DNA from 2 places in the Mesorhizobium sp. P2_D5 genome. Region 1 is predicted to be linked to the other one. Evidence: riboswitches for the same ligand, from Rfam matches in the RefSeq annotation. Region 1 holds a riboswitch; the other holds the start of a gene.
The links. A riboswitch is a leader RNA that binds a small molecule or an ion and turns the genes downstream of it on or off. The one in region 1 is predicted to bind S-adenosylmethionine.
Positions count from the first base shown of each region.

Region 2: another riboswitch for S-adenosylmethionine. It lies ahead of metX (homoserine O-acetyltransferase MetX); the one in region 1 lies ahead of AC1DYW_RS10365 (hypothetical protein).

Region 1 covers NZ_JBFUEE010000002.1:762,318-767,672, forward strand. The annotation lists gene AC1DYW_RS10355 (DUF47 domain-containing protein) at 1-621, opposite strand, end outside; gene AC1DYW_RS10360 (VOC family protein) at 856-1,233, opposite strand; SAM-I-IV-variant riboswitch at 1,996-2,094, shown strand; gene AC1DYW_RS10365 (hypothetical protein) at 2,224-2,499, shown strand; partial or broken gene AC1DYW_RS10370 (ATP-binding protein) at 2,796-2,996, shown strand; gene AC1DYW_RS10375 (carbohydrate porin) at 3,374-4,705, shown strand; gene AC1DYW_RS10380 (efflux RND transporter periplasmic adaptor subunit) at 5,267-5,355, opposite strand, start outside.
Region 2 covers NZ_JBFUEE010000008.1:141,600-146,954, forward strand. The annotation lists gene AC1DYW_RS28385 (glycosyltransferase family 2 protein) at 1-21, opposite strand, end outside; gene AC1DYW_RS28390 (DUF1330 domain-containing protein) at 387-713, shown strand; gene metW (methionine biosynthesis protein MetW) at 736-1,350, opposite strand; gene metX (homoserine O-acetyltransferase MetX) at 1,347-2,516, opposite strand; SAM riboswitch at 2,627-2,704, opposite strand; gene hisC (histidinol-phosphate transaminase) at 2,842-3,951, shown strand; gene AC1DYW_RS28410 (prephenate/arogenate dehydrogenase family protein) at 3,958-4,893, shown strand; gene AC1DYW_RS28415 (sugar kinase) at 4,903-5,355, opposite strand, start outside.

The sequences.
Region 1 (5,355 bases):
GCCGCTGATCTCATTGGCGACGTCTTCGAAGCGGTCGACCACCTTCTCCAGCTGGCCGTAGATCTCGCTGCCGATCAGATAGGCCATCGCGTCCCCGCGGCCGTGTTTCCTGAACAGATCCTTCAGACCCTGCTCGTGCAGTTCGTCCGCCCGGCCTTCGGCGCGCATGACCTCTTCGGCAATAGCGTTGAGGCGCGGGGTGTGGGCGCCTACCTTGCTGAGCAGCGGGATCGCTTCCGCAACCAGCTTGGCGGCGTCGACAATGACGCCGCCCATCTCCTGCATCAGCGGGTCGAATTCCTTTTTCTCGAACAGCTTCACCGTCTTGACGGTCTTGTGCATCATATCGATGGCGTCATCCATCGACTGGATGAGATCCTTGATGTCGCCGCGATCGAAGGGAGTGATGAAGGAGCGTCGCACCGCGAGCAGAACTTCGGCGGTTATATGATCGGCTTCGTCCTCGAGATCGACGATCTTCCGGCACCAGCGATCGATGTCGTTGCCCTGAAGAAGCTGCTCCAACGCTTCGGCGCCGCTGACCACGGTGCGGGAATGCCGTTCGAACAGGTCGAAGAAGCTATCTTCGCGCGGCAGCAGCTTTCGGAACCAGCCCAACATCGCTTTCTCTCCGCGGCCCATGGATCGGGGTATTGAACCCTTCGGGATAGATGAGCGACCTGCAAACGCCCCCGAAACGCTATTGCGCCAGACATATCGAGATTTGCTAATGGCGCAAATTGGTTTCTCGAGCGACTAGAGCAAATAGCTTTTGGTCGAAGCAGCAGAAATCTGCCGTCGGTGGCGGAACGCGGCATAACCATGGAGCAGACAAACCGTCCGCCGCCACCAGCTTTACCTTAGGCTTTCGTCCTTCTTGAACTCGAATAGCTCGATGACGTTGCCCGATGGATCTTCGAGCAAGATGGCGCGCCCGGCACCGCCGTCGCTGATTTCGCCGCGGAATCTTGCATCAGCCCGGCGTAACCGCTCAATGAGGACATCGACCTCGTTCGTAACGATCATAAATCGATTCCACCCGCCCGGCTTCGGATCGCCGCCCGCCTGACCACCGCTCCCCGCACCCGGCGCGCTGAGATACAGCGTCAGGTCGTCGCGCAGCAGGGCAGCGAACTTGCCCGGATTGTGCATGTCGAGCTTGAAATCGAGATTGTCTCGATAGAACGCGACCGCCTCGTCAACGTCCGCAACGATGTACCGAACGGATGCCATTCAACCTCCTCCTCTGTCTTGTAGATACAACTGTCAACTCGCTCAAAGGTTTCCCTGTCGGTGGAGCTGAGTGCAGAGGCAGACTGTCTGGACGCCAGCCGAAGTAGTCGGATGAGGGTTTTGGACGTACCTGGGTGGCCCTCGTGTGCGCTGACATGGATCGTTGTGAACTGTGGAGGCTCGGCGTAGCCGGTCTACCGGACAAGTGGCTGTTAACCGGCACCTGAGTGAGGCCGGTGACAATGTCATCGGCGATTTGGGCAGGTTCTGTCGCGTATTGGCGCGATCCGGATAGCACAGGTGTTCGCATCGACAATCCGACCTAGACGGGAGCATCGCTGCTGTCGCTTCTACTGGCTGCCGTTTTACCGAGCGAGGGAGCAGAAGCTGATTTTGCTCACGATGAAAATGGAAGTTTCCTGCACAGAGCTGGCCGATAGCAGTCCGTCCGCGTTCGGCCCACTGCGGTCATTTGATGCCTGTCCCGAAGGGGCCGCTCATGGCGCAAGGCGGTTGTTTACTGGGTACGTTCCGAAGGTCTGCACCTGACGCTACTTGCTCGTTTTGCAGATAAGGCCGAACAGCAGCTTTCCAACCGATCTCCGCCACAGGCGGCAGCGGATGGCGGTCGGCACCAACCAGGTTCATCGGCAGGTGGGGATGGGGAGTGGCTTGTGGGGCCCACCAGCAGGCCGAATAGCTGAGGCGCATGACACCGTTATGCAGGATCGGTTGCACTGAGACAGCGGCTCTGCTACTGCCAACCCACATCCAGAGAGGGCTTCGGCCCCGCCAACCAGCCTTGACCGGCAACGGTGGTGACAATGATGTGGCCCAGAACGGGCAGCAGTAGGTCGCCAACCCTCTAGATGCGTTGTGCCATTCTTGGAGGGTTTCTTCATGATCTGTCTAACGCCCAAATGCTGCAAGCCAGTTATATCGCTGGGCCTTTGCATCGAGCATTTCCAACATCCCGGCCGCATGCGGCGGATGAGCGCGAAACGCAATGCCATCATCGAGGCACTGGCGGAAAGATACGTCGCCGCCGACGATCCTCTGCCGGGCGAGTGGCCTGGCCTCCACTACGCCATGGGGCGCGCCTTCAGGAAGGGCGGCATCCGGGCCTATGTGCGATGCTGGGTCCTGGCTCACGGAACCCTGCCGGAGGGACTTCACGACGTCCTCTGGAACCGTGGTGAGAACGGTATGAACATCGACTTCACTCGTCTGCGAGACGATCCGACTTACCCGATGGGGCGGCGGTGACATCCCGACCATGCCACGCCGCAGATCCCGAGATGCGGACACCACTGGAACCGCATGGTAGTCGAGGGGCCGGTTTGATTTTGGGAGGACGGGATGGCTCTTCAGCTGTGGGTCAACGATAGCGGCCACTATTTCGTGGACACCGCGCTTGGCGGGATCCAAGTAGGACAGACTTGGTGCATAGAGGATGGCGACTGGGCGGTTGAGGTTAATGATGAGCCCGCGGCGGCTACGGGTAGCAGGAACAGATCGCCTTTCTCAATTCTTTGGCCGGCAAGTACAAATGGCTTGTTTGCATGCTCTTCCACCTGATCTCGAAGCTCTATGAACGCACCTCGATCATCATCACCACCAATCTTGCCTTCGGGGAATGGCCGAGCGTCTTCGCTGGCGATGCCAAGATGACCACCGCGCTGCTCGACCGCCTCACTCACCACTGCGAGATCGTCGAGACCGGAAACGAGTCCTGGCGCTTCAAAAGCCGATCTCAAAGCTAAAGCCGAAAAGCTAATCAGCCGCGCGCGATCAGGCTGTGCAACCCCGACCAGCTCCGCCTGATCGGGCGCTTACCGGCGTGCCTCTCACAACCGAAAGCCGGGGTCCCTTTTGCGCAAAAATACGAAGTCCCGATTCCGCGGTCATTGACAGCCAACGGCAGCGGCACCAAATGCGCTGGGCCGGCCGCCGGGATTTTTGATCGGAACGCAGAAAACGAACTCGAGCCGGTGCAAGTCGGGAGATTTGTGATGCACTGCCACATCCCTGAGCACGAGGACGTGATCGAGGTTTTGCCTACCGTGGAGGATGCCAAGTGAAGTCCCGATGCGGTCGGTTGCAACGGTCGCTGTCGTTCATTTTTTTAGCGGATTTAATCTTGCTCGCGGCTCCGGCCGGCGCCGCCGACGCGTCCGGCCAAGCAGGTAGCTCAATCTGGCAGTGGGATCACCTCACTGGGGACTGGAATGGCGACCGGACGGCGCTTGAGGACAAAGGCATTAAGTTCACCCTCGATTACGTGAGCGAGGTCATGGATGTGGCGAGTGGCGGCATCCGCCAGGGCGCGACTTACGAAGGACGCTTCGACGTCAACTTAGACCTCGATTTTGAGAAGATGGGTCGGTGGCAGGGTGGATCTGCCCATGTGACGGTGTATCAAATACACGATCTCAATGATCGCAATGTCGCTGCTGAGGTTGCCAGCCTCGGCGATCCGAGTAACATCGATGCGGTTCCGACCACACGGCTCTTCACCGCCTGGGTCCAGCAAACGTTTGCAGACGACAGCTTTGTCAGGTTGGGGCAGGTTTCGGCGGACGAGGATTTCGCAACGAGCAATTCAGCCGGGAAATTGCTAAACGGTGCGTTTGGATGGCCTGTGCTGAATGCCTCGGATTTGCCGAGCGGCGGACCGGCCTATCCGCTTGCGACGCTCGGTGTGGTTTCAGCCGTTTACCTCAAGCCGAAACTTGTCGTGCGCAGTGGGCTTTTCAGCGGCGACCCGGCCGGACGAGATTGCCAAAACGATCCGCAGGTTTGCAACCTACACGGCACCACCTTCAGTTCGGCCGGTGGCGCCCTGCTGATGGCCGAACTGGCGTACGAACTCAATCCGGACGGTGCTGCGGACGGGCCATCGGTTTCTTACAAGCTCGGCGGCTGGTATCACACCAGCGCGTTTGCCGATGAGCTATATGGCCTGAGCGGTTCGGGCAGTGTGGTGCCGCTCGCGTCGCCTCAAGCGGTGGGTTCGGTCATGCATTCGGGGAACTGGGGTGTCTACGCGCTGGTCGACCAGACGCTGTTTGAGGGAAGCGGCACCAAAGTCGGTGGCTTCTTGCGCGGGCAGTTGGCGCCTTCTGACAGGAATCTGGTCGCGTGGGGTGTCGACGTAGGCCTGGCCTTTACGGGCCTATCGCCAACGCGCAAAGACGATACGTTGACCGTTGGTGTTAGTCATTCAGCTATCAGCCATGCGGCATCGAATCTTGATAGAGACACCGCAACCGAAACAGGCACAGCGTATCCGATACGTTCCGGCGAGACCATATTCGAGGTGAATTACAACTTCGTCGCGGCACCATGGTGGAATATTCAGCCGGATTTCCAGTACATTGTCCATCCCGGCGGAGGAGCTGCGGATGATGCGACCGGCCAGGCAATCCCCAACGCCCTCGTTGTTGGAGTCAGAAGCACCATCGACTTTTGAACTGCTCTCGCCGGAGTGACTCGCACGCGTTCGTTACATCAGATTTAAGCGGGCAATAAGCTTGGATGGCCGCTATGAGGTGCCAACGGAACGGCTGCTCTTAACATTATCTTCCCAAAAGCTGCCGGTCCGCCTCCGGCCCAAACGCGACGTCCGAGTAAGTGGCGTGGCGATGTCCGTAGTTGGCGCAACGTGCCCGTTCTGGTTGTCAGCCGAACGGCAACTTCCCGTCCATCAGTCTCGGCGATTGGCAGCAGCCGGCTGATTGAGTTTGACCCGAGAGCGCCAGCGCGATGCCAGTCGGCACCCCGGGCTTTGACGGCAGCGGGTAGCGGGAGGAGTCACCCGCCGAACACTTCTTGCGTTCCCCGCTATAACGTCGGTCATTGAACCGACGTTTGCTGAAGGTGAAGCTACCTCACCTACATTGCAGGCGCTGATCGTTGCCCATGAGACCGCCTATGTCGCGCTCCACAGGATCGTTCGTCGAGCGAACAGCAGCTGGCACGACCGCAAGAGGCAGACCGAATTGAAGAAGAAGCATTTGTTGGCCATCTGCTCCTATCGCACATCTCGCTCTGCGACGCTCACGCCGTTCGTGATTCTGTCACTCGGGTGCAGCACCACACGATCACCTGCATCAAGGCCTG
Region 2 (5,355 bases), on a different contig from region 1:
GTGCTCTGTCTTCCGGGTCATACTGCGTCAGCCATTTCCAGCGTAAAAAATACGCTTCCTGCCAGGTCTTTCGATCTTCAGGACGGTCAAATGGATCGGCCTTCCATATCCCCCGTATTGGCCACGACGCTACAAAAAACAGCCGTACCTGTCACCCCACCGGGATGCTGCTCAATGCGCGTGAAACGACGAATTCCACTATCTAGCGCTTCAACTGCAACACCATTGCCGCGCCCTATGCTTGCGAATCGCCCTTGCGATGAATGACGCGTCTATAATCTGGATGCATTCCACTACGTCAGACGTAATCGCATCGCGGCAGGTGTTTGGGCAGATTGCCGTCGCGAGGCCGGCTGCTCGGCTTCGGTTCCAGAGGGAGTACTGTCATGACTGCTTACGCCGTTGCCCATATGCGCCAAGCCCGGATGGGTCCGCAGATCGTCGAATATCTGCAGAAGATCGATGCCACGCTGGCCCCTTTCGGCGGTCGTTTTCTGGTCCATGGCGGCGAGGTCGAGGTCATCGAAAACGATTGGCAGGGCCACCTGATCATCATCGAATTTCCCGACAGGCAACACGTGCGCGGATGGTACAACTCGGCCGCCTATCAGGCGATACTGACGTTGCGGACCGACAACTCGGAAGCCGACGTGATCTTCGTTGATGGCGTTGAGCATCCGCATAAGGCCACGGATGTCCTTGACCAGGCGTGAAGTCGACAATGGTGCGGCGGGATTACCGTTTCAGCAAGAACACCGCCTGCTGGCCGAAGAAGTTCCAGAACCACCATGGCATCGACAGGCCGATCTTCTGGCCATTGGCGTCGAGCGCGGTTGCTTTTTCCACGGTAGCGCCAAGCTCGTCGCACAGATTGACGAAGTCGCGGATGGTGCAGAAATGGATGTTGGGCGTGTCGTACCAGGAATAGGGCAGGTCCGTGGTCACCGGCATGCGGCCATTGAGGAACAGCGACATGCGGACCCGCCAATGGCCGAAATTGGGGAAGGACACGATGGCGCGATTGCCGATCCTGAGCAGTTCCTTGAGAACCAGCTTCGGGTTGCGGGTGGCCTGCAGGGTCTGCGACAGGACGACGAAGTCAAAGCCCTTGTCGGGATAGAACTCGAGATCCTTGTCGGCATCGCCCTGGATGACGCTCAAGCCGCGCGCCACGCATTCGTTGACGCCACGCTGCGAGAGTTCAAGGCCGCGGCCGTCGACCTGCTTGGTGTCCTGCAGCAATTCGAGCAGCGAGCCATCGCCTGAACCGACGTCGAGCACGCGCGACTGTGGCGGAATGAGGTTAGCGACGACTTCGAGGTCGACGCGCTGGTTGCGGGTGACGTTCATGATGCGAGTCCTCGCGCCCGTGCCGCGGAGCCGATGAAGCCATTGATGGCGGCAAACAGTTCCGGCTCGTCGAGCAGGAAGGCGTCGTGGCCGCGATCGGTCTCGATCTCGACAAAGGATACCGACGCGCCGGCGGCGTTGAGCGCATGAACGATCGAGCGGCTCTCTTCGGTCGGGAACAGCCAATCCGAGGTGAAGGACACCAGGCAGAAGCGGGTTTTCGTGCCGGCGAACGCATCCGCCAGCCGGCCGCCATGGTCGGCGGCGAGGTCGAAATAATCCATCGACCGCGTCATGTAGAGATAGGAATTGGCATCGAAGCGATCGACGAAGGTCATGCCCTGGTGGCGCAGATAGCTCTCGATCTGGAAGTCGGCGTCGAAGCCGAAGGTGAGCGCCTCGCGATCCTGCAGATTGCGGCCGAACTTCCGATGCAGGGCAGCTTCCGACAGATAGGTGATATGGGCGGCCATGCGCGCCACCGCCAAGCCCTTTTCCGGGCGCTTGCCGTGCTCGAAATATTTGCCGCCATGCCAGTCCGGATCCGCCATCACGGCCTGCCGGCCGACCTCATGGAAGGCGATGTTCTGCGAGGAATGGCGCGCGCCGGTGGCGATCGGCAGCGCCGAGAAGACGCGCTCCGGATAGCTCGACGCCCATTCCAGTACCTGCATGCCGCCCATCGAGCCACCGAGGACGCAAAACAGTTTTTCGATGCCGAAATGGTCGATCAGCATCTGCTGGGCGCGCACCATGTCTCGAATGGTGATGATCGGCAGGTCGAGCCCATAGGGCTTGCCGGTGGCGGGATTGGTCGAGGCCGGGCCGGTGGAGCCCAGACAACCGCCGATGACGTTGGAGCAGATGACGAAGAAACGGTTGGTATCGATGATCTTGCCGGGGCCGATCAGCACTTCCCACCAGCCCGGCTTGCCGGTCACCGGATTGGTGCTGCCGACATGCTGGTCGCCCGTCAGCGCATGGCAGACGAGGATGGCGTTGGAACGGGCGTCGTTCAGCGTGCCGTAGGTCTGGTAGGCGATCTGGAACGGCGACAGCAGGGTGCCGGCATCGAGCTTTAGCGGCTTGTCGGGCCCAAAGCGCAGCACCGGGCTCGACGGCTGGTCAGCCTCGTTGTTGGTTTTTCCAGCGCGTAGAGCGGCCATTGCATCCATCTCACACTTTGAATCCGCACGGTGCTTTCGAAATTCGAGGCCGATGCGGTGTCCGGCCGGCGCGGACAACAAAAAACCGGCATTGCAGTCGCAAAGCCGGTTACAGGATGCAAACGGCCCTTTAGCAAGTTGTTTAACGTGGCTGCAAGCCGACCGGCCAAATCACCACGGAATTTCGTACCTCTTCTAGGACTGTGGCGCGCCCGCGTCAACGGCCAGCCGCGGTCCGGAGGTTGCCACCTCTCGACATTGCGGGCCGTGGCTTGTATTTCCGCTTCGGCTTCCAGACGGAAGCGTTCTCGACGGATTTTGCGACATGAGCCAGACACCGGACAAGGCACGTCCAACCCCGCGCGCGGGCATCATGGACATCGACGCCTATGTGCCGGGCAAGAGCACCGCGCCCGCCGGCGTCGCCAAGGTCTACAAGCTGTCGTCGAACGAGAATCCGCTGGGTCCGTCGCCGAAGGCGATCGAGGCCGCGCGGGAGATTGCTGCGAAGCTCGACGTCTATCCCGATGGCACCGCCAGGCGGCTGCGTGAGGCGATCGCCGAGGTGCATGGTCTCAACGCGCAGAACATCATCTGTTCCAACGGCTCCGACGAAATTCTCGGCCTTCTGGCGCAAACCTATCTCGCTCCCGGCGACGAGGCGATTTTCACCGAACACGCCTTCATGGTCTACAAAATCTACATCCAGTCGGCCGGCGCAACTCCGGTCGCGGTCAAGGAGACCGATGAGCGTGCCGACATCGATGCGATGCTGGCCGCCGTCACGCCGCGCACGAAAATCGTATTCCTTGCCAATCCCAACAACCCGACCGGCACCTATGTGCCGTTCCAGGAAGTGCGCCGCCTGCATGCCGGCTTGCCCGGAAATGTGCTTCTGGTGCTCGACGCGGCTTACGCCGAATATGTTCGCCGCAACGACTATGAAGCCGGCATCGAACTGGTCGGCGGGGCCGAGAACGTGGTGATGACCCGCACCTTCTCCAAGATCGGCCTCGGCGGGGCTCGGATCGGCTGGATGTACGCACCGATGCACATCGTCGATGCCATCAACCGTGTGCGTGGCCCCTTCAACGTCAATGCGACGGCGATCGAGGCCGGCATCGCCGCGATCCGTGACCGCGACCACGTCCAACGCAGCGTGATGCACAACGAAACGTGGCTTACATGGTTGAGCGAGGAGTTCGGCAAGCTTGGGCTGCGGGTGACGCCAAGCGTCGGCAATTTCATCCTGATCCATTTTCCCGACGACCAGAACCATTCGGCCGCCGCGGCGGACGATTATCTGACGGCGCGCGGCTATATTCTGCGGCGCGTTTCCGGCTACGGCTTTCCCAACGCGCTGCGCATGACCGTCGGCACCGAAGAGGCCAATCGCGGCGTGGTCGCCGCTCTCACGACATTCCTGAAAAGCTAGAACACCATGACATCACCGATGTTTGAAAAGATCGCGCTGGTCGGCATCGGCCTGATCGGCTCGTCACTGGCCCGCGTCATCCGTCGCGAGGGCCTCGCCCGTCACGTCGCCATCTCGACCCGCAGTGCCGCGACATTGGCGCGGGCGCAAGAGCTTGGGCTCGGCTCCTCCTACTCCAGCGATGCGAAGGAAGCGGTCCGCGATGCTGATCTGGTCATCGTCTCGGTGCCGGTCGGCTCGTCCGGCGCTGTGGCCGAGGAAATCGCGCCGGCGCTGAAGCAGGGTGCGATCCTCACCGATGTCGGCTCGACCAAGGCATCGGTGATTGCGCAGATGCAGCCCTATGTGCCCGATGGCGTGCATTTCATTCCCGGCCACCCACTGGCGGGCACGGAAAAATCCGGCCCAGATGCCGGTTTCGCCGACCTGTTCGACAATCGCTGGTGCATCTTCACCCCGCTGCCCGACACCGACCCGGATGCACTGGAGAGGCTGTCGGAATTCTGGCGCCGTTGCGGCGCCAACATCGACACGATGGACCCGCAGCATCACGACATGACGCTGGCCATCGTCTCGCACCTGCCGCATATCATCGCCTACAACATCGTCGGCACCGCCGACGATCTGCAGTCGGTGACCAAATCCGAAGTGATCAAATATTCGGCTTCAGGTTTTCGCGATTTCACCCGTCTCGCCGCCTCGGATCCGACCATGTGGCGCGACGTCTGCCTGCACAACAAGGACGCCATCCTCGAAATGCTGGCACGGTTCTCGGAAGATCTGGCGTCGCTGCAGCGGGCGATCCGCTGGGGCGACGGCGAAAAGCTGTTCGATCTGTTCACCCGCACCCGTGCGGTGCGCCGCTCGATCATCGAGGCCGGCCAGGACATCGACGTCCCCGATTTCGGCCGTCAGGCGGTCGAGCACCCGGCGAAGGCGTAGGTCGCTTCTTCAGCCTGCTGGCCAGTGGCTTTTCATCATCGCCAGCGTCTCGGCCCGGTCCGGCGCGCCTAGCCGGCCGCCGAAGCGCAGGCATTTGAGCGCGGCGGCCGCACTGGCAAAGCGTAAGGCCTGCTCGACCGGCATGGCTTCCGCCAGTCCGACGGCGAAGGCGCCGTGAAAGACATCGCCGGCGGCCAGCGTGTCGACCGCATTGATTTTCGGCGCCGCGACATGTCGCGATGATCCCGTCGCGCGATCGAACCACCAGGTGCCAGCCGCGCCGCCGGTAACCGCGACAAACGCATCGCCGCGCCGGGCGAGTGCCTCACAGGCCTGGCGCGAATCCAGTTCCGCGCCGCACAGTACGCGCGCCGCCGGCTCGGAAGCCACGATATGGGATGCCAGGGGCAGCAGCAGTTCCAGCACGTCCCTCGACGCGGTATCGGCATCAAGGATCGCCGG